One region of the Streptomyces sp. NBC_00846 genome, then DNA from elsewhere that is predicted to be linked to it. Evidence: riboswitches for the same ligand, from Rfam matches in the RefSeq annotation. Region 1 holds a riboswitch; each other region holds the start of a gene.
The links. A riboswitch is a leader RNA that binds a small molecule or an ion and turns the genes downstream of it on or off. The one in region 1 is predicted to bind cyclic di-AMP.
Positions count from the first base shown of each region.

Region 1 (4,918 bases):
CCGGTGCGCGGCCGCGGCCCGTTCGGCGTGCTGGGCGGTCAGCGCCCTGGCCCGTTCCGCGTCACCGCGCGCCACCGCGTCCACGACGGCTCCGTGCTCGGCCCAGGAATCCGCCGGGCAGGCCGGCTGCTCGACCGCGTACATCCAGGCGATCTTGTGCCGGAGCTGGGTGAGCAGCGCGATCAGGCCGGGACTGCCGGAGGCCTGCACCAACGTCTCGTGGAACCAGCCGCCCAACGGGCACAGATCCTCCCCCTCGCCCCGCCTGGCCCGCTCCTGGCCGAGCCGGACCAGACCGCGCAGCACCTTGAGATGCGCCTCGGTGCGGCGCTGCGCGGCGCGCGCGGCGGCCAGCGGCTCCAGCAGCATCCGGACCTCCAGCAGGTCGGCGGCCTCCTGTCGGGTGGGCTCGGCCACGCAGGCGCCCGCGTGCCGCCGGGTGGCCACGAAACCCTCGGACTCCAGGGTGCGCAGCGCTTCCCGTACCGGGACGCGGGAGACCCCGTATCGACGCGCCAGCAACTCCTCTGTGAGCCGGCCACCGCGTTCGAAGAAACCGGAGACGATGTCGTCACGGATTGCCGTGCATACCGAATGCGCGGGAATGCGCATGTCCGAACCTCCGCCTTAATCCCCGCGAAACGCGGCCGACCGACGCCTGTTCTGCGACCCTATTGCAGTGCGGCCGAATTCCGATGCCGGGTGGAAAATCATGAATATCTCTTGGCCACGGAGCGACTCGGCGGGCAGGTACCGCAGACGGGCACCACGGGCAGACACGGAGGCCGGGCACGGCGAAATTCGGGCACAGCGGAGGCCGGGCACAGCGAAGGCCCCGGTGTGTGCCGGGGCCTTCGAAGAGGTGCTGCAGGTGGGACGGGCGGCTTCGGTCAGACGTTGACGCCGTGGGCGCGCAGGTAGGCGACGGGGTCCATGTCGGAGCCGTACGACGGCGTCGTCCGGGCCTCGAAGTGGAGGTGCGGGCCCGTGGAGTTTCCGGTCGAGCCGGAGAGGCCGATCCGCTGGCCCGCGCCGACGCTCTGGCCGACGGAGACGCCGATCGAGGAGAGGTGGCCGTACTGCGTGTACGTGCCGTCCGACATCCGGAGCACGATGTTGTTGCCGTACGCGCCGCCCCAGCCGGCCTCGACGACCGTACCGGCACCGACGGCGACGACGGAACTGCCGGACGCGGCGTGGAAGTCGATGCCCGAGTGGCTGCCGGACGACCAGAGCGAGCCACTGGACTTGTAGCCGGTGGTGACGTACGAAGCTGCGACCGGGAGCCGGAAGGCGCCCAGGCGGGTGCGCTCGGCGGACCGGGCGGCACGCACCTTCTCCGCGCGCGCCTCGGCCGCGCGCTTCGCTTCGGCCTCGGCCTCCGCCTTCTTCTTGGCTTCGGCCCGCTTCTTGGCCTCGGCCTTCCGCTGGGCCTCCGCCTTCTCCTTCGCCGCGGCATCGGCCTGGTGCTGCTGTGCGGCGGCCTGGGCCTCTATCTGGTCGGCGAGGGCGCTGTCGATGCCAATGACCTGGTTCAGGCCGGTCTCGCCGACGGAGGTGACCCCGGTGTCCGCTGCGAGGGCCGGAGAGGCCGCGCCGCCGATGACGCCGGTGGTGGCCAGGGCCGCGACGCCGGCGATCTTCGCGCTCCTGCGCGTCAGTCGACTCGGGGCACGATGCTTCCCAGTGGCACGGGTGAACGCCATGAAGTGGCTGGTCCTTTCCTTCCTTCTCGCCTACCGGGTTAGCTGACGGGTTCGGAGCAGGAAGGTCTCCTACGGATTACTCGGCCTCGGTGAGGCTCAGGCATCCGATTCACCCCAGGGACTTCGTGGGTCCCCGGCTCCCCAGGCTCGCGCCTGACGGGGACTCGGCGATGACTGTCCGGTACGTCGCGGATGCGGCATACGAGTGACGGACAGCCCGGCCGACGCTAAGCGGGGTCACTTTCATTCACCAAACGGACAGGTCGTTTTGTAGCGCATCCCACAAGACAGACAGACAACCTCTCCACCAGAACGGGCAAAAAGGAAGACCCCGGCGAGATCTCGCTCACAGGGGTCTTCCTCTTGTCCCGGTATGTGGACATGCGACGGGTTGGTGGACCGGGCGACCAGTGGGCTGTCACAGGTGACCCGTCACAAGCGAACTGTCGCGGCCTGGCGGGCCGGCCGGACCGTCAGGCCGCCTCCCGCGTCCGCGACAGGTACGCCCGTCAGCCGGTGACCACCGACACCTCTCCGATGTCCAGTGCCCGGACCGGCTCCTCGATCTGCGCCGCGTCACCGACAAGGACCGTGACCAGCCGGTCGCCCGGGAAGGCGTTGACCACCGCCGCGGTCGCCTCGACCGTGCCGGTCTCCGCAAGCCGGGCGTACAGGTGTGCCTGGTAGTCGTCCGGGAGGTGCTGCTCGACCTGGTCGGCGAGGGTGCCGGCGACGGAGGCCGCCGTCTCGAACTTCAGCGGTGCGACACCGACGAGGTTCTGCACGGCCGTCTCGCGCTCCTCGTCGGTCAGCCCCTCGGCGGCCAGGGTCCGCAGGACCGTCCACAGGTCCTTCAGGGCCGGTCCGGTGGACTCCGTGTCGACGGATCCGCTGATGGCGAGCATCGCGGCACCCGTCGCCCCCGAGGCGGAATCCGGGGCCGACGAGCGCAGCACCTGGGCGAAGGCCCGCACGCCGTACGTGTAGCCCTTCTCCTCGCGCAGCACCCGGTCCAGCCGGGACGTGAGCGTGCCGCCCAGGCAGTACGTGCCGAGCACCTGGGCCGGCCATACGCTGTCGTGCCGGTCGGGGCCGATCCGGCCGATCAGCAGCTGCGTCTGCACCGCGCCCGGACGGTCCACGATCACCACCCGACCGCTGTCGTCCGCGGTGATCGGCGGGGCGGGGCGGGGCTCGGCGGTGTCGCCCGCCCAGTCGCCGAGGGTGTCGGCGAGCAGGGCGTCCAGGTCGATGCCGGTGAGGTCACCGACGACCACGGCGGTTGCCGTGGACGGCCTGACGTGGGCGTCGAAGAAGGCACGCACGGCCGACGAGTCGATCCGCTCCACCGTCTCCTCGGTGCCCTGGCGTGGGCGCGACATGCGCGCCGTGGCCGGGAAGAGCTCCTTGGAGAGCTGCTTGGCGGCGCGGCGGGCCGGGTTGGCCTGCTCGTGCGGGATCTCGTCGAGCCGGTTGCGTACCAGCCGCTCGACCTCGCTGTCGGCGAAGGCGGGCGCCCGCAGCGCCTCGGCGACCAGCGCGAGCGCCTTGGCCAGCCGGGAGGCCGGGACCTCCAGGGAGACCCGGATGCCGGGGTGGTCGGCGTGCGCGTCGAGGGTGGCGCCGCAGCGCTCCAGCTCGGCGGCGAACTCCTCGGCCGTGTGCTTGTCGGTGCCCTCGGAGAGCGCCCGCGCCATGATCGTGGCCACGCCGTCGAGTCCCTCGGGCTCGGCGTCCAACGGGGCGTCCAGGACGATCTCGACCGCCACGACCTGCTGGCCGGGACGGTGGCAGCGCAGCACCGTGAGGCCGTTGGGCAGGGCGCCTCGCTCCGGTGCGGGGAAGGCCCACGGGCGGGCGACGCCGGGGGCCGGCTGCGGGTGGAACTGCATCGAAACTCCAGTCGCGGCAGCGTCGGTCACTTGTCCGCTCCTTCGTGCGCGTCGGTATCGTCGGCTTCGGTCTCATCGGTGTCCGGTGATTCCGCGGGCTCGGCCGATTCGACCGGTTCGTAGACCAGCACCGCCCGGTTGTCGGGACGCAGTTGGGCCTTGGCGACCGCCTGGACCTCTTCAGCGGTGACATCGAGCACCCGCTGTACGGCGGTCAGGGCGAGCTGCGGGTCGTCAAACAGCACGGCGAACCGACAGAGTTCGTCGGCGCGGCCCGCCACTGTACCGAGCCGGTCCAGCCACTCGCGCTCCAACTGGGCCTGCGCACGCTCCATTTCCTCGGGCGTGGGGCCTTCGGCGGCGAACCGGGCGAGCTCCTCGTCGACAGCGGCCTCGATCTGCGGCACCTCGACGCCGCCGGACGTCTTGACGTCCAGCCAGCCGAGGGAGGGCGCACCGGCCAGCCGGAGCAGCCCGAACCCGGCCGCCACGGCCGTACGGTCACGGCGGACCAGACGGTTGTGGAGCCGCGACGACTCGCCGCCGCCGAGCACGGTGAGCGCGAGGTCCGCCGCGTCGCACTCGCGGGCGCCGTCGTGCGGCAGCCGGTAGGCGGCCATCAGCGCCCGTGCCGGGACCTCCTCGTGCACCTCTTCACGCAGCTGCTCGCCGATGATCTCGGGGAGCGTGCCGTCCCGAGGCGGCTGCTTGCCGTCGTGGGACGGGATGGAGCCGAAGTACTTCTCGATCCAGGCGAGCGTCTGCTCGGGGTCGATGTCACCGACGACCGAGAGCACCGCGTTGTTGGGCGCGTAATACGTACGGAAGAAGGTGCGCGCGTCTTCCAGGGTCGCGGCGTCCAGGTCCGCCATCGAGCCGATCGGCGTGTGGTGGTACGGGTGGCCCTCTGGGTAGGCCAGGGCCGTCAGCTTCTCGAACGCCGTGCCGTAGGGGACGTTGTCGTAGCGCTGGCGGCGCTCGTTCTTGACGACATCGCGCTGGTTCTCCATGGACTCCTCGTCAAGCGCGGCGAGCAGCGAGCCCATCCGGTCCGCCTCGAGCCAGAGGGCCAGCTCCAACTGGTGCGTGGGCATCGTCTCGAAGTAGTTGGTGCGTTCGAAGCTGGTGGTCCCGTTGAGCGAACCGCCGGCCCCCTGCACCAGCTCGAAGTGTCCGTTCCCCTTGACCTGGCCGGAGCCCTGGAACATCAGGTGCTCGAAGAGGTGAGCCAGACCGGTGCGTCCCTTGACCTCGTGGCGAGAACCGACGTCGTACCAGAGGCAGACCGCGGCGACCGGGGTCAGATGGTCCTCGGAGAGC
Region 1 is NZ_CP108846.1:5,869,562-5,874,479, reverse strand. Features, by position in the region: gene OG936_RS27015 (GntR family transcriptional regulator) at 1-612, opposite strand, end outside; gene OG936_RS27010 (M23 family metallopeptidase) at 891-1,706, opposite strand; cyclic di-AMP (ydaO/yuaA leader) riboswitch at 1,719-1,886, opposite strand; gene OG936_RS27005 (M16 family metallopeptidase) at 2,216-3,598, opposite strand; gene OG936_RS27000 (M16 family metallopeptidase) at 3,625-4,918, opposite strand, start outside.

Region 2 (4,918 bases), 1.6 Mb from region 1:
CCGCAGGACTCGTACGACCGGGAATTCGAGGCAGCCGTGGATCGCAGCCGGACGCGCACACCGGGAATGTCCCGGCTGCTCGTGCTGTGTGCCGTCCTGTGCGGGCTGTTCCTCATGCACGGGGCCCCGGCGAGCGCCGCCGAGGGCTGTCACGGTGGCATGGCCGTGGTCTCGAACCCGCCCATGCCCATGGCGGCCGGTGCCGCTCATACGGCCGTCCCGGAAGAGCACGGCATCCCCCGGGCGGACGCCGCCGTGACCGGGATGAACGGCGAGTCGTGCGTATCCACCCACGCCCGCGACCGGCTGCTGCCGCTCTTGATGGCGCTGGGTCTGGTGATCCTGGCCGTGTGGGTGCCCGGGTGGCTGCGTCCGGCGGTGCAAGGACCGGCACGGCGGGGACCGCCGCTCGCCGGCAGAGAACTACTGCTCCAGGTGTGCGTAGCGCGGACGTGACGGCTGTCCGCCGGTTCCCGGCCCTACGGCCGGGCCGGCCCGAGCATCCTGTCCGTTTCGCGCGCCACCGATGTGGCGCGATCCGCCTGGAAAGAACGTGTGATGTCCGTTTCCCTCCATACCGTTGCCCGTCGCCGCACGCTCGCGGCCGTCGGCGCCGTCGCCGCACTCGCCCTGACGCTGGCGGCCTGCGGCTCCTCCGAAGGCTCCGACTCCGACGGCTCGTCCATGCCTGGCATGGACCACGGCTCCGTCGGCGCCTCCGTGCCGGCCACGCCCGGTGCCGCGTTCAACGACGCGGACGTGAAGTTCGCGCAGCAGATGATCCCGCACCACCAGCAGGCCGTCGAAATGGCGAAGCTGGCCGACGGCCGCGCCGCCGACGCCGAGATCAAGGAGCTGGCCGCCGCGATCGAGGAGGCCCAGGACCCCGAGATCAACACCATGAAGGGCTGGCTGACGTCCTGGGGCAAGCCGCTGCCCGAGTCCTCGTCCTCGATGGGTGACATGCCCGGCATGGACCATGGCTCGGACGCCGGTTCGGGGATGCCGGGGATGATGTCCGACGAGGACATGAGTGACCTCGAAGGTGCCCGGGGCAAGGCGTTCGACAAGAAGTTCGCCCAGCTCATGATCGGCCACCATGAGGGTGCGGTCACCATGGCCGAGGACGAGCGGAAGAACGGCAGCAATGCCGACGCGAAGAAGCTCGCCGGCGCCGTCATCACCGCCCAGACCGCCGAGATCACGAAGATGAACAAGATCATCGCCAGGCTCTGACCCCTGGCACGGGTGCGGGCCTTCGTCCTATTGAAGGCCCGCACTCCCTGCCGTGCTCCTGCCGGTCCGGCGCTTACGCCTCCACTTGCTCCGCTTCCGGCGTTGTGAGCCGCTCGCGCACCTCCTCCGCGGTGGTCTCCTGGAGCTCCTCCCCGAGGAGCAGCCAGCGGGTGATGCCGACCGATTCCAGAAACGGCAGGTCGTGACCGGCGATCAGCAGCGCACCCTCGTACGACTGGAGTGCGCTGGTCAGCTGACGCACACCGGCGATGTCGAGGTTGTTGGTCGGCTCGTCCAGCATCAGCAACTGCGGGGCCGGTGCGGCGAGCATCGTCGCGGCGAGCGCGGCACGGAAGCGCTCTCCGCCCGAGAGGGTGCCCGCCGGCTGTTCCGCGCGCTTCCCCTGGAACAGGAAGCGCGCGAGCTGGGAGCGGATGTGGTTGTCGGTGACCCCGGGAGCCATGCGGGTCACGTTCGCCGCGACGCTCAGCTCCTCGTCCAGCACATCGAGCCGCTGAGGAAGGAACCGCAGCGGTACGAACGTCCTGGCCTCGCCGGACAGCGGAGTGAGCTCGCCCGTGAGGGTGCGCAGCAGCGTGGTCTTGCCGGCGCCGTTGCGCCCGACAAGGGCGATGCGTTCGGGCCCGTGCACATGGAGGCTGCCCCGGCGCAGCCTGCCGAACCGGGGCCGCAGTTCGTGCAGGCTCAGCACGGTGCGGCCGGTGGGAACGGCGGTGTGGGGAAGGCTCACGCGGATCTCGGCATCGTTGCGTACCGCGTCCGCGGCTTCCTCGCGGCGTTCGCGCGCCTCGCTGAGCCGCTCCTCGTGCACGCCGCGAAGCCTGCCCCCGGACTCCTGCGCGGACCGCTTCCGGCGGCCGGCGAGGATCTTCGGGAGGCCCCCGTCGGCCTCCGCCTTCCTGCCTTGGCGCTGGCGGCGGGCCAGCTTCACCTGGGTCTCCTCCAGTTCGCGTTTCTGTCGGCGCACGTCGGCCTCCGCGGCCCTCAACGTCCGTCCGGCGGCCTCCTGTTCGGTGGCCAGGGCCTCCTGGTAGGCCGACCAGCCACCGCCGTACCAGCTCACGGATCCGGCGCGCAGTTCGGCGATGCGGTCCACGCGTTCGAGTAGTTCGAGGTCGTGGCTGATCACGACCAGTACTCCGGAGCGCCAGTTGTCGACGGCGTCGTAGAGCCTGCGGCGCGCGAACACATCGAGGTTGTTGGTCGGTTCGTCCAGCAGGAGGACGTCGGGGCGTTCGAGCAGCAGGGCGGCCAGCCGCAGCAGGACGGTCTCCCCGCCGGACATCTGGCCCACGGTGCGGTCCAGTTCCAGGTATCCGAGCCCGAGCGATCCCAGCGTGGCGAGGGCCTGTTCCTCCACGTCCCAGTCGTCGCCGATCGTTTCGAAGTGCTTCTCGTCCACATCCCCGGCCTCGATGGCGCGTAGCGCGTCGCGCCGCTCGGCGATGCCCAGGGCTTCGTCCACCCGCAGCGTCGTGTCGAGGGTGATGTTCTGAGGAAGGTGGGCGAGGCTGCCGCCGACGGTCACCGAGCCCTGGGCGGGGCGCAGCAGGCCGGCCAGCAGGCGCAGCAGTGTGGACTTGCCCGCGCCGTTGTTGCCGACGAGGCCGGTGCGGCCCCTGCCGATGCTGAGCGAGAGCCCGTCGAAGACGGTCGTGCCATCCGGCCACTGGAAGGACAGGGCGGAGCAGGTGAGGGAGGCACTGGGGGTGGTGGGTGTCGCCATGGTGATCCTCGCAGTCGTGAGCGCGGTGAAGGGGGCTTCGTATGCGAGCACCACGCAGCGACCGAAACAGGAACAGGCGCGGCGGTCCGAAAGATCGAGGGACGGCTCATGCACCCGAGGTCGCATCCACGCGGGGTCACGGGCAGGACAACACACTGCTACTGCGTGACGGGCGTACGACCGGAGTCGTACGGCGCGATGATCGCGAACCTCAGATGCGCAACGTCCACCTCTATCGGAGACAACAGGACAGCTCGAAACCTTAGCGATCAGGCGGGCGGAAGGCAACGCCTCGATGCCGTGCGGGGGAGTGGCGCGAGGGGTCGGGGGCCGGTCCTGCCGGGTGTGGCCGGCCCGACGGTGGTGCACCGGAGCGAGAACAGGCGAAGAGTCAGCCAAATGTCCCATATGTGCTCTTTCGTTAGACATGGGCTCTTGGGTAACAAAGGGGCATTTGGGGGGAGTTGCGATCTCTCGACGCTGTCCGGTATGCCCGTTTCTGAAGCTGCGTGGTGTGAGTCACTTTCAGGCCTCGCGATGTCGTGGAGCGTCACCCGCTTCCCTTCTGTGCAAGGAAATTTGGCATGGCGATGTGAGGTGGCTTACTTCCCCTTCCGTGATTCGATCTTGCAAATGAATTGTGATCAAAAAATAGGGGCTTGTTCCCTTCGGTATTTCTCGCCTACGGTCACCGTCAATCCGGACGGAACGCCGAATCCTGCCGCCGTCCGAGAATCCGACCAACCCACTCACGTACGGCAGGAGCGGGGGACCCAGGTAAGCCGCCGAACCGGTATCCGGTATGGCTCGGGGTGAAGTCGCAATTGCATGCGGCCAGGCATCTCCAGCCTGAACCCGACAGCTCACCTCGTAGGCGACGGAGAGGAATTCGCCATGCCCACAACGGGTGAGTATCGTCGTCGCAAGCCCACTTCGCGGACCCGCGGTTTCATTGCCGCGACCACGGGCGGAGCCGCCCTCGTGCTGCCGCTGGTCTGCGCCGGATTCGCTTCGGCCGCGCCGGCCCAGGCTGCCACCACAAAGGCCACGGCACCGGCCGCCGTAGCCAAGGGAATCTCCGCCCAGAAGGCCGCGCCCACCATCTATTCCGTGATCGCGGGTGACACCCTTTCCAAGATCGCGAAGGGGCATTCCGTAAGCGGTGGTTGGCAGAAGCTGTACGCGGACAATCGAGAGACCATCGGTTCCGACCCCACGCTGATTCACCCGGGCATGAAGCTGACCCTCGGCGCCAAGGCCGTGGCCGGCACGTCCACCGGCGTATCGGCCGTGAACACCGTCGCGGTGTCGACCACTGCCGCCGCCCCCGCCAAGTACACCAATGACCTGGACGGCTGGATCAAGGAGTCGCTGGCCGTCATGGCCCAGCGCGGCATACCCGGCAGCTACGACGGCATCCACCGCAACATCATGCGCGAGTCCTCCGGCAACCCCCGGGCCATCAACAACTGGGACTCGAACGCCGCCAAGGGAACGCCGTCCAAGGGGCTCCTGCAGATCATCGACCCGACGTTCCGCGCCTACCACGTGCCCGGCACGTCGATGGACAGCTACGACCCGGTCGCCAACATCACCGCAGCGTGCAATTACGCGGCCGACAGGTACGGCTCGATCGACAACGTGTTCGGCGCCTACTGACGCACAACGGCTCCTGGCGGCGGTTCAGGGCCGACGGGTTCACGGGTTCACGGAGGGCCGAGCAGGCCTCTCGTGAAGGACCGTACCCGCCGGTCAGGGACCGCCGTTCGGCCGCTTCCAGGGGCAGAGGTACCTACTCCAGCCTGCTGGGCGGTGGCCTGGGAACCTTGGCCGCCGCTCCTTCACGGACGGACTTCACCACCGCGTCGTGGAGACGACGGCTGTCGTCCTCGGAGCAGCACGGCACGGGGCTGCCCGACATGGTGAACCAGTCGA
Region 2 is NZ_CP108846.1:7,516,318-7,521,235, forward strand. Features, by position in the region: gene OG936_RS34560 (hypothetical protein) at 1-456, shown strand, start outside; gene OG936_RS34565 (DUF305 domain-containing protein) at 559-1,236, shown strand; partial or broken gene OG936_RS34570 (ATP-binding cassette domain-containing protein) at 1,507-2,386, opposite strand; partial or broken gene OG936_RS34575 (ATP-binding cassette domain-containing protein) at 2,369-3,412, opposite strand; cyclic di-AMP (ydaO/yuaA leader) riboswitch at 3,711-3,873, shown strand; gene OG936_RS34580 (transglycosylase SLT domain-containing protein) at 3,878-4,642, shown strand; gene OG936_RS34585 (hypothetical protein) at 4,776-4,918, opposite strand, start outside.
Region 2: linked by a shared signal. The riboswitch ahead of OG936_RS34580 (transglycosylase SLT domain-containing protein) and the one ahead of OG936_RS27010 (M23 family metallopeptidase) in region 1 are both predicted to bind cyclic di-AMP.

Region 3 (4,918 bases), 3.0 Mb from region 1:
GATCGGCCATCGCCATCCCGCTGCTCGGCGCGGCCGGCGCGCACGCGGCCGACGCCACGACCTGGGACCGGGTGGCCGAGTGCGAGAGCGGCGGCATGTGGAGCGCCGACCTCGGCAACGGCTTCTACGGTGGCCTGCAGTTCTCGCAGGAGACCTGGAAGGCGTACGGCGGCGATTCGTACGCCGCGCGCGCCGACCTCGCCAGCCGCGCGCAGCAGATAGCCGTGGCCGAGAAGGTCCTGGAGGACCGTGGCCCGCGGGCCTGGCCCAGCTGTGCGGTCATCTCCGGCCTTGCGGAGGACGGGACGCTGCCGGGCGTCGATCCGGGGATCGCGCCCGCCCCCGAGCCGGCGCAGAGCACGGAGCCGGCTGACGGCACGTCGGACGCCACACCGTCGAACGGCAACGGCAAGGGCGCTACGAACGGCAAGGGCGCCACGCACGGCAAGGGCGGCTCGAAGGGCTCGGGCGGTGCCGGTGGGTCGACGGACAAGGCCAAGTCCTCCGCGCGGCCCTCGACCACCGAGTCGGCCGCCCCGTCCTCCGACGCGCCCGAAGTGCACGATGTGCGTGATTCATCCGATTCCCTCAGCCGTACGGGTGGCAAGCACCGTGGCGCACCGGCCGCCGAGGCGAGCCGGGGTGCGGACGGCGGGCTGGGCCGCGAGTCGGGCCGCCATGCCTCACGTGGCGACGGTGACGCACGCGACGCGGGCGCCTCGGCCGCCGACGGCACGTACACCGTCCGCCCCGGCGACAATCTCTGGGCGATTGCTGACGCACAGAAGGTTCCTGGTGGCTGGCCCGCGCTCTATGAGGCCAACAAGAGTGCCGTCGGCTCCGACCCGGACCTCATTCTCCCTGGCCAGAGTCTCGATCTCGGCGTGAAGGCCGAATGAGGGCGGTCTGAAAATCGACTAAAAGAGACCCAAAAATCGGGGCAGTTCAGAGGCCTATGTCCGCTTATGCGTAAGTGAGACATGGGTCTCTTTGCGTCAACTGGCGTGTCGCGCCCGGGGACTCCGGCTGTATCGCCTCCCACCTGCGAAAACGATGGTTCCTCACATGCAAGTAAGGGCTGATTGTCCGATGTGTCCATCTTTGAAAGTGGGGGTTGCCTATGTTTACGGTCGGAACCGCTCGCACCGCGGGCCCCGTCGACCGTCACGCCGAATCCTGCCGTCGGTCGAAGGGAACAGACGCGTAAAGCGCCGTAGGCAGGAGCGGGGGACCCAGGTAAGCGCCGGGCCCGATCGTCGAAAGACGCATCAGGACCGGCTTGGGGTGAAGTCGCGCGCTAGGACGTGCGGCCGGGCAACTCACTTGGCCCGAACCCGACAGCTCACCTCGTAGGCGTCGGTGAGGAGAAGTTCCATGCTGTTTTCCAGCAAGGGCAAGCACCGCCGCCCGTCCAAGGCCGTCCGTGTCGCCACGCTCGCCGGTGTCGCCGGTGCTGCCGTCGCCGTTCCGCTGATGGGCGCGACCGGCGCCTCCGCCGCCTCCGTCGCCACCTGGGACGCCGTTGCCCGGTGCGAGTCGGGTGGCAACTGGTCCATCAACACGGGTAACGGCTACTACGGCGGTCTGCAGTTCTCGCAGTCCAGCTGGGCCGCCGCCGGCGGTACGCAGTACGCCCCCCGTGCCGACCTGGCCACCAAGGCCCAGCAGATCGCCACCGCCGAGAAGCTCCTCGCCATGCAGGGCCCGGGCGCCTGGGGCTGTGCCGGTGCCGGCAATCTGACCAACGACGGTGTCAACCCGGGTGTCGACACCGGCTCCTCCTCGAACTCCGGCGCCACCAAGCAGCAGAGCGCCCCGGCCGCGCCGAAGCAGCAGTCCCAGCCGGTGCAGCAGGCGCAGCCGAAGAAGGCCGAGCGCGCCGAGGCCCCCGCCGCCGACCGCTCGGACCGCTCCGCCGCCCCGCAGGCCGAGTCGAAGAAGACCGTCACCACCCCGACCGGCCAGAAGGTCAAGAAGGGTGACGGCGAGTACAAGGTCGTCTCCGGCGACTCCCTGAGCAAGATCGCCGCCGACCACAAGGTCGAGGGCGGCTGGCAGCGGCTGTTCGAGATGAACAAGGACATCGTCAAGGACGCGGACCTGATCTACCCGGGTCAGCAGCTGCACCTGACCAAGTAGTCCAGGGCCTCTCCTCCCCGAGCACCCCGGCCCGGCGCGCATCCCCCCGTATGCGCCGGGCCGGGGTTTCCTGTGTCGCATGCCACCCCGGCCGGCACCCCCGCGCGCCACCCCTACGTGGCGCTTCCGCTCTGTGTGATCGTTCAACTGTTGTAGTTGCTGACCAGTAAAATTCTGACGGTTTGTCCGGCGATGAGCGTCCTCGGGTCCTTTTTCGTCCCAGGGGTCGGGCGGTCGTCCGGCTGAGCGGGCCGGGCCGGTTAGGCTCTTGTCGCAAGGCCAAAGTGACCCTGCACAACCAGTGTCATATCCCAGAAGGAGATGCCTCGTGCCGTCCATCGACGTCGTCGTAGCCCGGGAAATCCTCGACTCCCGGGGGAACCCCACGGTCGAGGTCGAGGTTGGCCTCGACGACGGCAGCACCGGCCGTGCTGCCGTGCCGTCCGGCGCCTCCACCGGCGCGTTCGAGGCCATTGAGCTTCGCGACGGTGACCCCAACCGCTACCAGGGCAAGGGCGTGGAGAAGGCCGTCCTCGCCGTGATCGAGCAGATCGGCCCGGAGCTCGTCGGTTACGACGCGACCGAGCAGCGGCTGATCGACCAGGCGATGTTCGACCTGGACGCCACCGAGAACAAGGGCTCGCTCGGCGCCAACGCCATCCTCGGCGTCTCGCTGGCCGTCGCCCACGCCGCCTCCGAGGCCTCGGACCTGCCGCTCTTCCGCTACCTCGGCGGCCCGAACGCGCACCTGCTGCCCGTTCCGATGATGAACATCCTCAACGGCGGGTCGCACGCCGACTCCAACGTGGACATCCAGGAGTTCATGATCGCTCCGATCGGCGCGGAGTCCTTCTCCGAGGCGCTGCGCTGGGGTGCCGAGGTCTACCACACGCTGAAGAAGGTCCTGAAGACCAAGGGACTTTCGACCGGTCTCGGCGACGAGGGCGGCTTCGCGCCGAACCTGGAGTCGAACCGCGCCGCCCTCGACCTCATTGTCGAGGCCATCAAGGAAGCCGGCTACGTCCCGGGCAAGGACATCGCGCTCGCGCTCGACGTCGCCGCGTCCGAGTTCTACAAGGACGGTTCGTACGAGTTCGAGGGCAAGTCCCGCTCGGCCGCCGAGATGACGGAGTACTACGAGGAGCTCGTCTCCGCGTACCCGCTGGTCTCCATCGAGGACCCGCTGTACGAGGACGACTGGGCCGGCTGGAAGGTCATCACCGACAGGCTCGGCGCCAAGGTGCAGATCGTCGGCGACGACCTCTTCGTCACCAACCCGGAGCGCCTGGCCCGCGGCATCGAGGAGGGCTCCGCCAACGCCCTGCTCGTCAAGGTCAACCAGATCGGTTCGCTGACCGAGACCCTGGACGCCGTCGAGCTCGCCCAGCGCAACGGCTTCAAGTGCATGATGTCCCACCGCTCCGGTGAGACCGAGGACGTCACCATCGCGGACCTCGCCGTCGCGGTGAACTGCGGTCAGATCAAGACCGGCGCCCCGGCCCGCTCGGACCGCGTCGCCAAGTACAACCAGCTGCTGCGCATCGAGGAGATCCTCGACGACGCCGCGGTGTACGCGGGCCGCTCGGCGTTCCCCCGGTTTCGCTCTGCGAACTGACAAGCACAGCAAGGGCTGAGCACCGGCCCAAGGGCTGAGCACCGGCCCGTCGCGGGCCGAAGCACCCGGCTTCCGTCCGTCCCCGCACTCGGTCCCGTACCGTGTGCGGGGACGGACGTGCGTAATGGGGAGGCGGAGACATGGCCGCGAAGGACCGGGACCGGTTCTCCACCGCGACCCGGCTGCGGCTGCTCGGCGAGCAGACCGCCGCCCGTGTCTACCGGTCGCAGAACCGCCGTCAGGCCCGCCGCTCCCGGCTCACCGGCCGGGCGGCCTTCCTCGCCCTCGTCGTCTGCTCCCTGGTGGTGGCGCTCGCGTACCCGATGCGGCAGTACGTCTCGCAGCGGGACGAGATCGCCGACCAGGCGCGACTGGCGCAGGAGGCCCGCGCCCGCACCGAGGAGCTGCGCGACGAGAAGGCGCGCCTCCAGGACGACGCGTACGTCAGGCAGCTGGCACGCAAGCACCTGCACTACCTTCTTCCCGGGGAGACCGGTTACACGGTGATCGACCCCGACGCGGTCAAGGAGCGCAACGGCGAGAAGGACGATTCCGACCGGCCGTGGCACTCCAACCTCTGGGACGGCGTCGACAGCGCAGACCGCGACTGACTCTCTTCGTCCCTCCATCGTCCCTCTGCAGAACCGCAGTTCGAGCAGCCCGACCAGAACCTAGGCAGGCATGGAAACCCCCCCTCCGCAGACCGAGTCCACCGCGCCCACCGAGGCGGACATCGCCGCGTTCCAGCAGCAGCTGGGCCGCCCGCCGCGCGGGCTGCGCGCGATCGCGCACCGCTGCCCGTGCGGCAACCCGGACGTGGTCGAGACGCAGCCCCGGCTGGAGGACGGTACGCCGTTCCCTACGACGTACTACCTGACCTGCCCGCGTGCCGCGTCCGCGATCGGCACGCTGGAGGCGAACGGCGTCATGAAGGAGATGACCGAGCGCCTCGGTACGGACCCCGAGCTGGCCGCCGCGTACCGGGCCGCGCACGAGGACTACATCGCCCGGCGCGACGCCATCGAGGTGCTGGAGGGCTTCCCGAGCGCGGGGGGCATGCCGGACCGGGTGAAGTGCCTGCACGTGCTGGTCGGGCACTCGCTGGCCGCGGGGCCCGGGGTGAACCCGCTGGGCGACGAGGCGATCGCGATGCTGCCGGAGTGG
Region 3 is NZ_CP108846.1:2,870,315-2,875,232, reverse strand. Features, by position in the region: gene OG936_RS13190 (transglycosylase family protein) at 1-899, shown strand, start outside; cyclic di-AMP (ydaO/yuaA leader) riboswitch at 1,200-1,371, shown strand; gene OG936_RS13185 (transglycosylase family protein) at 1,375-2,139, shown strand; gene eno (phosphopyruvate hydratase) at 2,468-3,754, shown strand; gene OG936_RS13175 (septum formation initiator family protein) at 3,895-4,365, shown strand; gene OG936_RS13170 (DUF501 domain-containing protein) at 4,436-4,918, shown strand, end outside.
Region 3: linked by a shared signal. The riboswitch ahead of OG936_RS13185 (transglycosylase family protein) and the one ahead of OG936_RS27010 (M23 family metallopeptidase) in region 1 are both predicted to bind cyclic di-AMP.

Region 4 (4,918 bases), 1.9 Mb from region 1:
GGGCAACGCCTTCGGTGAGGACCAGCAGATCGGTACCTCGGGCGTCGTCTCGGTGACCGCCGCGACGTTCTTCGTACGGGCGGTGATGTCGCCGTTCGCGCACCCGCTCTTCACGGTGCTGACGGGCATAGGCTTCGGGCTCGCCGCGGTCAGCGCGCGGCGCCGCCGGTTCCGGCGCGTCGCGCTGCCACTGCTCGGTCTCGTCCTCGCCATGGGCATGCACGCCCTGTGGAACGGGTCGGCGTCCTTCGGCCCGTACGGCTTCTACGCCGTGTACGGGGTGTTCATGGTCCCGGTCTTCGGCCTGGTCACCTGGCTGGCGATCTGGTCGCGCCAGCGGGAGCTGCGTACGCTCTCCGCCGAGTTGCCCGCCTATGCGGCGGCCGGCTGGCTGACCCCGGCCGAACCGTTCGCCCTCTCCTCGATGCGGGCCCGCGGCATGGCCCGCGACGCGGCACGCCAGCGGCACGCCGCCGCGTCCGGGGGAAGCTGGAGCAGCCCGTACGGACCGGCATCCTGGCCACCGCCGTACGCCCCGGGACACGGGTCGACGTACGGCCCCGGACACGGGCCCGGGTACAGGCCGCCGTACGGCCCCGGATACGCGCCAGGGCCGGGCCCCGGACCGGGATACGCTCCCGCATACGCGCCCGGATACACGTCGGCGCGTACCCCGAGGCGCGGGCCGGCGGCGCAGGTCAGGGCCCATGCCACAGCACAGGCCAAGGCCCATGGCAGGGCTGCTGCCCGCACCGTCGCCGAGTACGAATCGTTCGCGACCTCACTGGCCTCGCTGCGCCTGCAGGCCCGCCGTGGGGCATCGGGCCCGGACTTCGCCGAACGCGAACTGGAGCTGCTGCACCACCTCTGGCAACGCAGGGACGTGGCCGCCCCCGCCCTGACGTACGCCGCGCAGGCGACAGGCCGCCTGCGTCCCCCGTACATCTCCCCGGTCCCGGGGGCTCCACCGCTGTACCAGCCCTACGACAGGGACCACAATCCGTACCGGCTACCGCCGCGGTAGCCGGTACGGACGGGCCGGTTCAGCACCGGGGCACCAGGGCTCCGACGCACCGCGTCCGTCAGGCGGATGCCTCGGTGAGCTCCGCCAGTTCCTGCTCGGTCAGCCGGAGGTCGGCGACGGCCAGCAGCGCGGGCAGCTGCTCGACCGTACGGGCCGAGGCGATCGGCGCGGCGACCGTCGGCCGGGACGCAAGCCAGGCCAGGGCGACGGTCGCGACCTCCGCGTCGTGCTCCTTGGCTACCTTGTCGAGTGCGGCCAGGACCTTCTGCCCCCGCTCCGACGCCAGGTACTCACCGGCCTTCTCGGCGCGGGCGCTCTCCACCGAAGCCCCCGGACGGTACTTGCCGGTGAGGAAACCGGAGGCCAGGGCGAAGTACGGGACGGCGGCGAGCCCGGCCCGGGCGGCCGTGTCCTGGAGCTCACCCTCGTACGTGTCCCGCGAGACCAGGTTGTAGTGCGGCTGAAGGGCGACGTACCGGGCCAGCCCCTCGCGCTCCGAGAAGTCCAGGGACGCCTGGAGCCGCTCGGGGCCGATGTTGGAGGCGGCGATCTCCCGGACCTTGCCTTCCTTCACGAGTTCGTCGAGGGCGGTGATGATCTCCTCGACCGGGACGGTCTCGTCATCGAAGTGCGTGTAGTACAGATCGATGTGGTCGGTGCCGAGCCGGCGCAGCGACTCCTCGGCCGCGGCCTTGATGTTCGTGGCGGAGAGCCCCTTGTACGAGGGGTGGGCGCCGACCTTGGTCGCGACGACGATGTCGGAACGGTTGGAGCGGGCCGCGAGCCACTTTCCGATGACGGTCTCCGACTCGCCGCCCTCATTGCCCGGGATCCAGGCGGAGTAGGCGTCGGCGGTGTCGATGAAATTGCCGCCCGCCGCGGCGTAAGCGTCCAGCACGGCGAACGACTGCGCCTCATCGGCGGTCCAGCCGAAGACGTTGCCGCCGAGGGCGAGCGGAAAGACCTGAAGGTCGGAAGAGCCCAGCTTACGAAGAGAAGTCATAAATGGATCAACGGATTCCGGCACGCCCGCTATTCCGACGGACCGGCAGCCCTGACGTCGGGGGGTGAGCGTCAGGACTGCCGGAGTTCAGCGGCGGGTCCACCGGACCACGGGATCACTCGGAGCAGCGGAGCGCTCCGGTCACACGGACCGGAAGAACTGGAAGAACCGGAAGAACCGGGAGGGCGGCCTGCGGATCAGGGGTTGAGGCCCTTGTCGCGCAGCCAGGCCATCGGGTCGATGCCCGCACCGGAGGGGGTGTGGACCTCCAGGTGGAGGTGCGGGCCCGTCACGTTGCCCGTCGCGCCGACCCGGCCGATGGTCTCACCGGTGGTGACCTGCTGGCCGACGCTCACACCGATCGAGGACTGGTGGCAGAACCACAGCTCCGTACCGTCGTCGAGCTCCAGCACCGTGCGGTAGCCGTACGAACCTGACCAGCCGGCCGACTTGATGGTGCCGCCGTGTATGGCCTTGATCGGCGTACCCGTCGGCGCCGCGAAGTCGAGGCCGGTGTGGTAACCGGAAGACCACATCGAGCCGGCTTCGCCGAAGGTCGAGGTGATCGTGTACGAGGAGGTCGGGATGGCGTAGCTGGCGGCGAGCTTGGCGAGCCGCAGGGCCTCGGCCTTCTTCTTGGCCTCTTCCTCCGCCTTCTTCTTTTCGGCGGCGGCCTTGGCCTCGGCCGCGTCCTGCTGCTTCTTGGCCTCGGCGGCGGCCTTCTCCGCGGCTTCCTTCTCCTGGGCCGCCTTGGCCTCGGTGTCGGCGGCGTCCTGCTGCTGCTCCGCCTGCTGGAGGATGCGCGCCCGGAGCGCCTCGCCCGCGTCCGCCGTGCCCTGCTCGGCATCGGTGGTCGTGAGGCCGGCGGTGGTGAGCGGTGCGGCAGCGGCGGCGACAGCGGCGTTGTCGGCTTCGGACTCCCCGGAGAACAGAGAACCGACGCCCGGAAGGGACTTGGCGTCGGGAAGCTTGTTCGCGATGGACTCGGGAAGGGAGATGGAGACCGGCGGCTTGCTCTGCGCGGTGGCCATGCCCCCCGCACCGACCGCCGCGATGACACCGACCCCGAGCACCGTGGAGCTACGGGCAAGTCCGTTGCGCTGCTTGGCGACGCGGTGCTTGCCGCGTACGGGGCGGACGGACTCCTCGGTGGGGTTCCACTCGCCCCAGCCGCGTTCGGGCTCACCGTCACCGTTGACGCGGAATTCGCCACCGAAGTCACCGGTGAAGTCACCGCCCGGCTCGGTGCCGTACGCCGTTCCCGTCCCCCCGGTCCTGTGATCGGGGCCGGAACCGAAGTCGGTGCCGAAGCCGGAGCCGGGGCCGGAACCGAATTCGGTGCCGAAGCCGGAGTCGGAAGCGAAGGGGGAGTCGGAAGCGAAGCCGGAGTTGGAACCGGATCCGAACTCGGCGCCGAAGTCGGAACCGAAGTCAGGGTTGAACCGAGAGGGGGCCTCGGGGGCAGGCTTGTTGGACGCCACGGGGGCGCACTCCTTTCCTTCCTTCTCGCCTACCGGGTTAGCTGACGGGTTCGGAGCAGGAAGGTCTCCTACGGACCCCTCTGCCTCTCACGAGACACAGGTGTCCGATTCACCCCATGTAGGTGGTTCCCCGGTTCCCTTGCGGAATTCGGCGCTCGCGCACGGTGCCGCCACTGACGACGGCTGGGACGACCGCGCTGCGTTATCGAACGTTAATAGACACCGGGGCCTGATTCCAAGCTGTTCCCACTGATCGTTCACGTCCTTGGCCTGGACTTTACGGTGCACAACCGGGTGGAATGGGACGAGTTGATCGACCCTCAGCGGCCACCCGGTTTCTGACGTTGCGTCAAATGTTATGCGGAGCGACGTGCTTCGGTTACGTACGGTGGTATCCCGCGCCCAAGGCCGACCCGGCTCGCACGAAGCCCCCGCCCCACCCGTCACACCCCTTCGCGACCGACGATCTTCACGGTCCTGCGCCGGTCCGGCTGCCCCTCCGCGGGACGTACGACCGCGAGCAGCGCCATGTCGTCGGTCGTCTCACCCCCCGTGTGCAGCCGTACGTCATCGGTCAGTGCGGACAGCAGCTCCTCGGGCCCCGGGAAGACCCGCCCGCGCAGCCGGGCCGCCGGGTCATAGAAGACCCCGTCGGCATTCCGCGCCTCCGAGAGCCCGTCCGTGTACAGGAGCAGAGTCGTCCCCGCCGGCAGATCCCACTCGTCCGACCGGTCGGGCCACGCCCCCAAGTCCATCCCGAGCGGCAGCGCGGGCACCGTGGGCCCCAGCACCTCCAGCGCCCCGTCCGGGTGCAGCAGGATCGGCTCGGGGTGGCCGCGGTTGACGACCCGCACCCGGGGCAGCCCGGCCGGGATCTCGGCCAGCACGGCGGTGATGAAGCCCTCGACCGCGTCGAGCCCGCCCCGCCGCGGCCCCTCCCGCGCCAGCGCCCGCTCCAGCCGCTGCGCCACGCCTTCCAGCGAACGCTCCTGCTCGGCCGCCTCCCGGAACGCCCCGATGATCACCGCCACCGACTCCACGGCGTCGAGTCCCTTCCCCCGCACGTCCCCGACCACCAACCGCACCCCGTACGGGGAGTCCGTCACGGCGAACAGGTCACCACCGACGAACTCGTCCGCCTGCGCCGCCACGTACCGCGCCGCCACATGCAGCCCGCCGATCCGGTCGGACGGCTTCGGCAGCACCGCCCGCATGGCGGTCTCCGCGATGACTCGCGCGGACGCCAGCTGCTCACTGCCGCGCCGCACGACCCCGTTGATCACGACCGCGAGGACCGAGACGGTGGCCAGGGTGAGCAGCTCGATCAGCGGCACGATGTCCGGCAGCGTGTTGCTGTACAGCCGCAGCACGACAACGGCCAGCATCGAGGCGATGCCGGTGCAGATGGTC
Region 4 is NZ_CP108846.1:4,006,431-4,011,348, reverse strand. Features, by position in the region: gene OG936_RS18515 (PrsW family intramembrane metalloprotease) at 1-1,024, shown strand, start outside; gene OG936_RS18510 (aldo/keto reductase) at 1,083-2,027, opposite strand; gene OG936_RS18505 (M23 family metallopeptidase) at 2,225-3,508, opposite strand; cyclic di-AMP (ydaO/yuaA leader) riboswitch at 3,520-3,672, opposite strand; gene OG936_RS18500 (PP2C family protein-serine/threonine phosphatase) at 3,952-4,918, opposite strand, start outside.
Region 4: linked by a shared signal. The riboswitch ahead of OG936_RS18505 (M23 family metallopeptidase) and the one ahead of OG936_RS27010 (M23 family metallopeptidase) in region 1 are both predicted to bind cyclic di-AMP.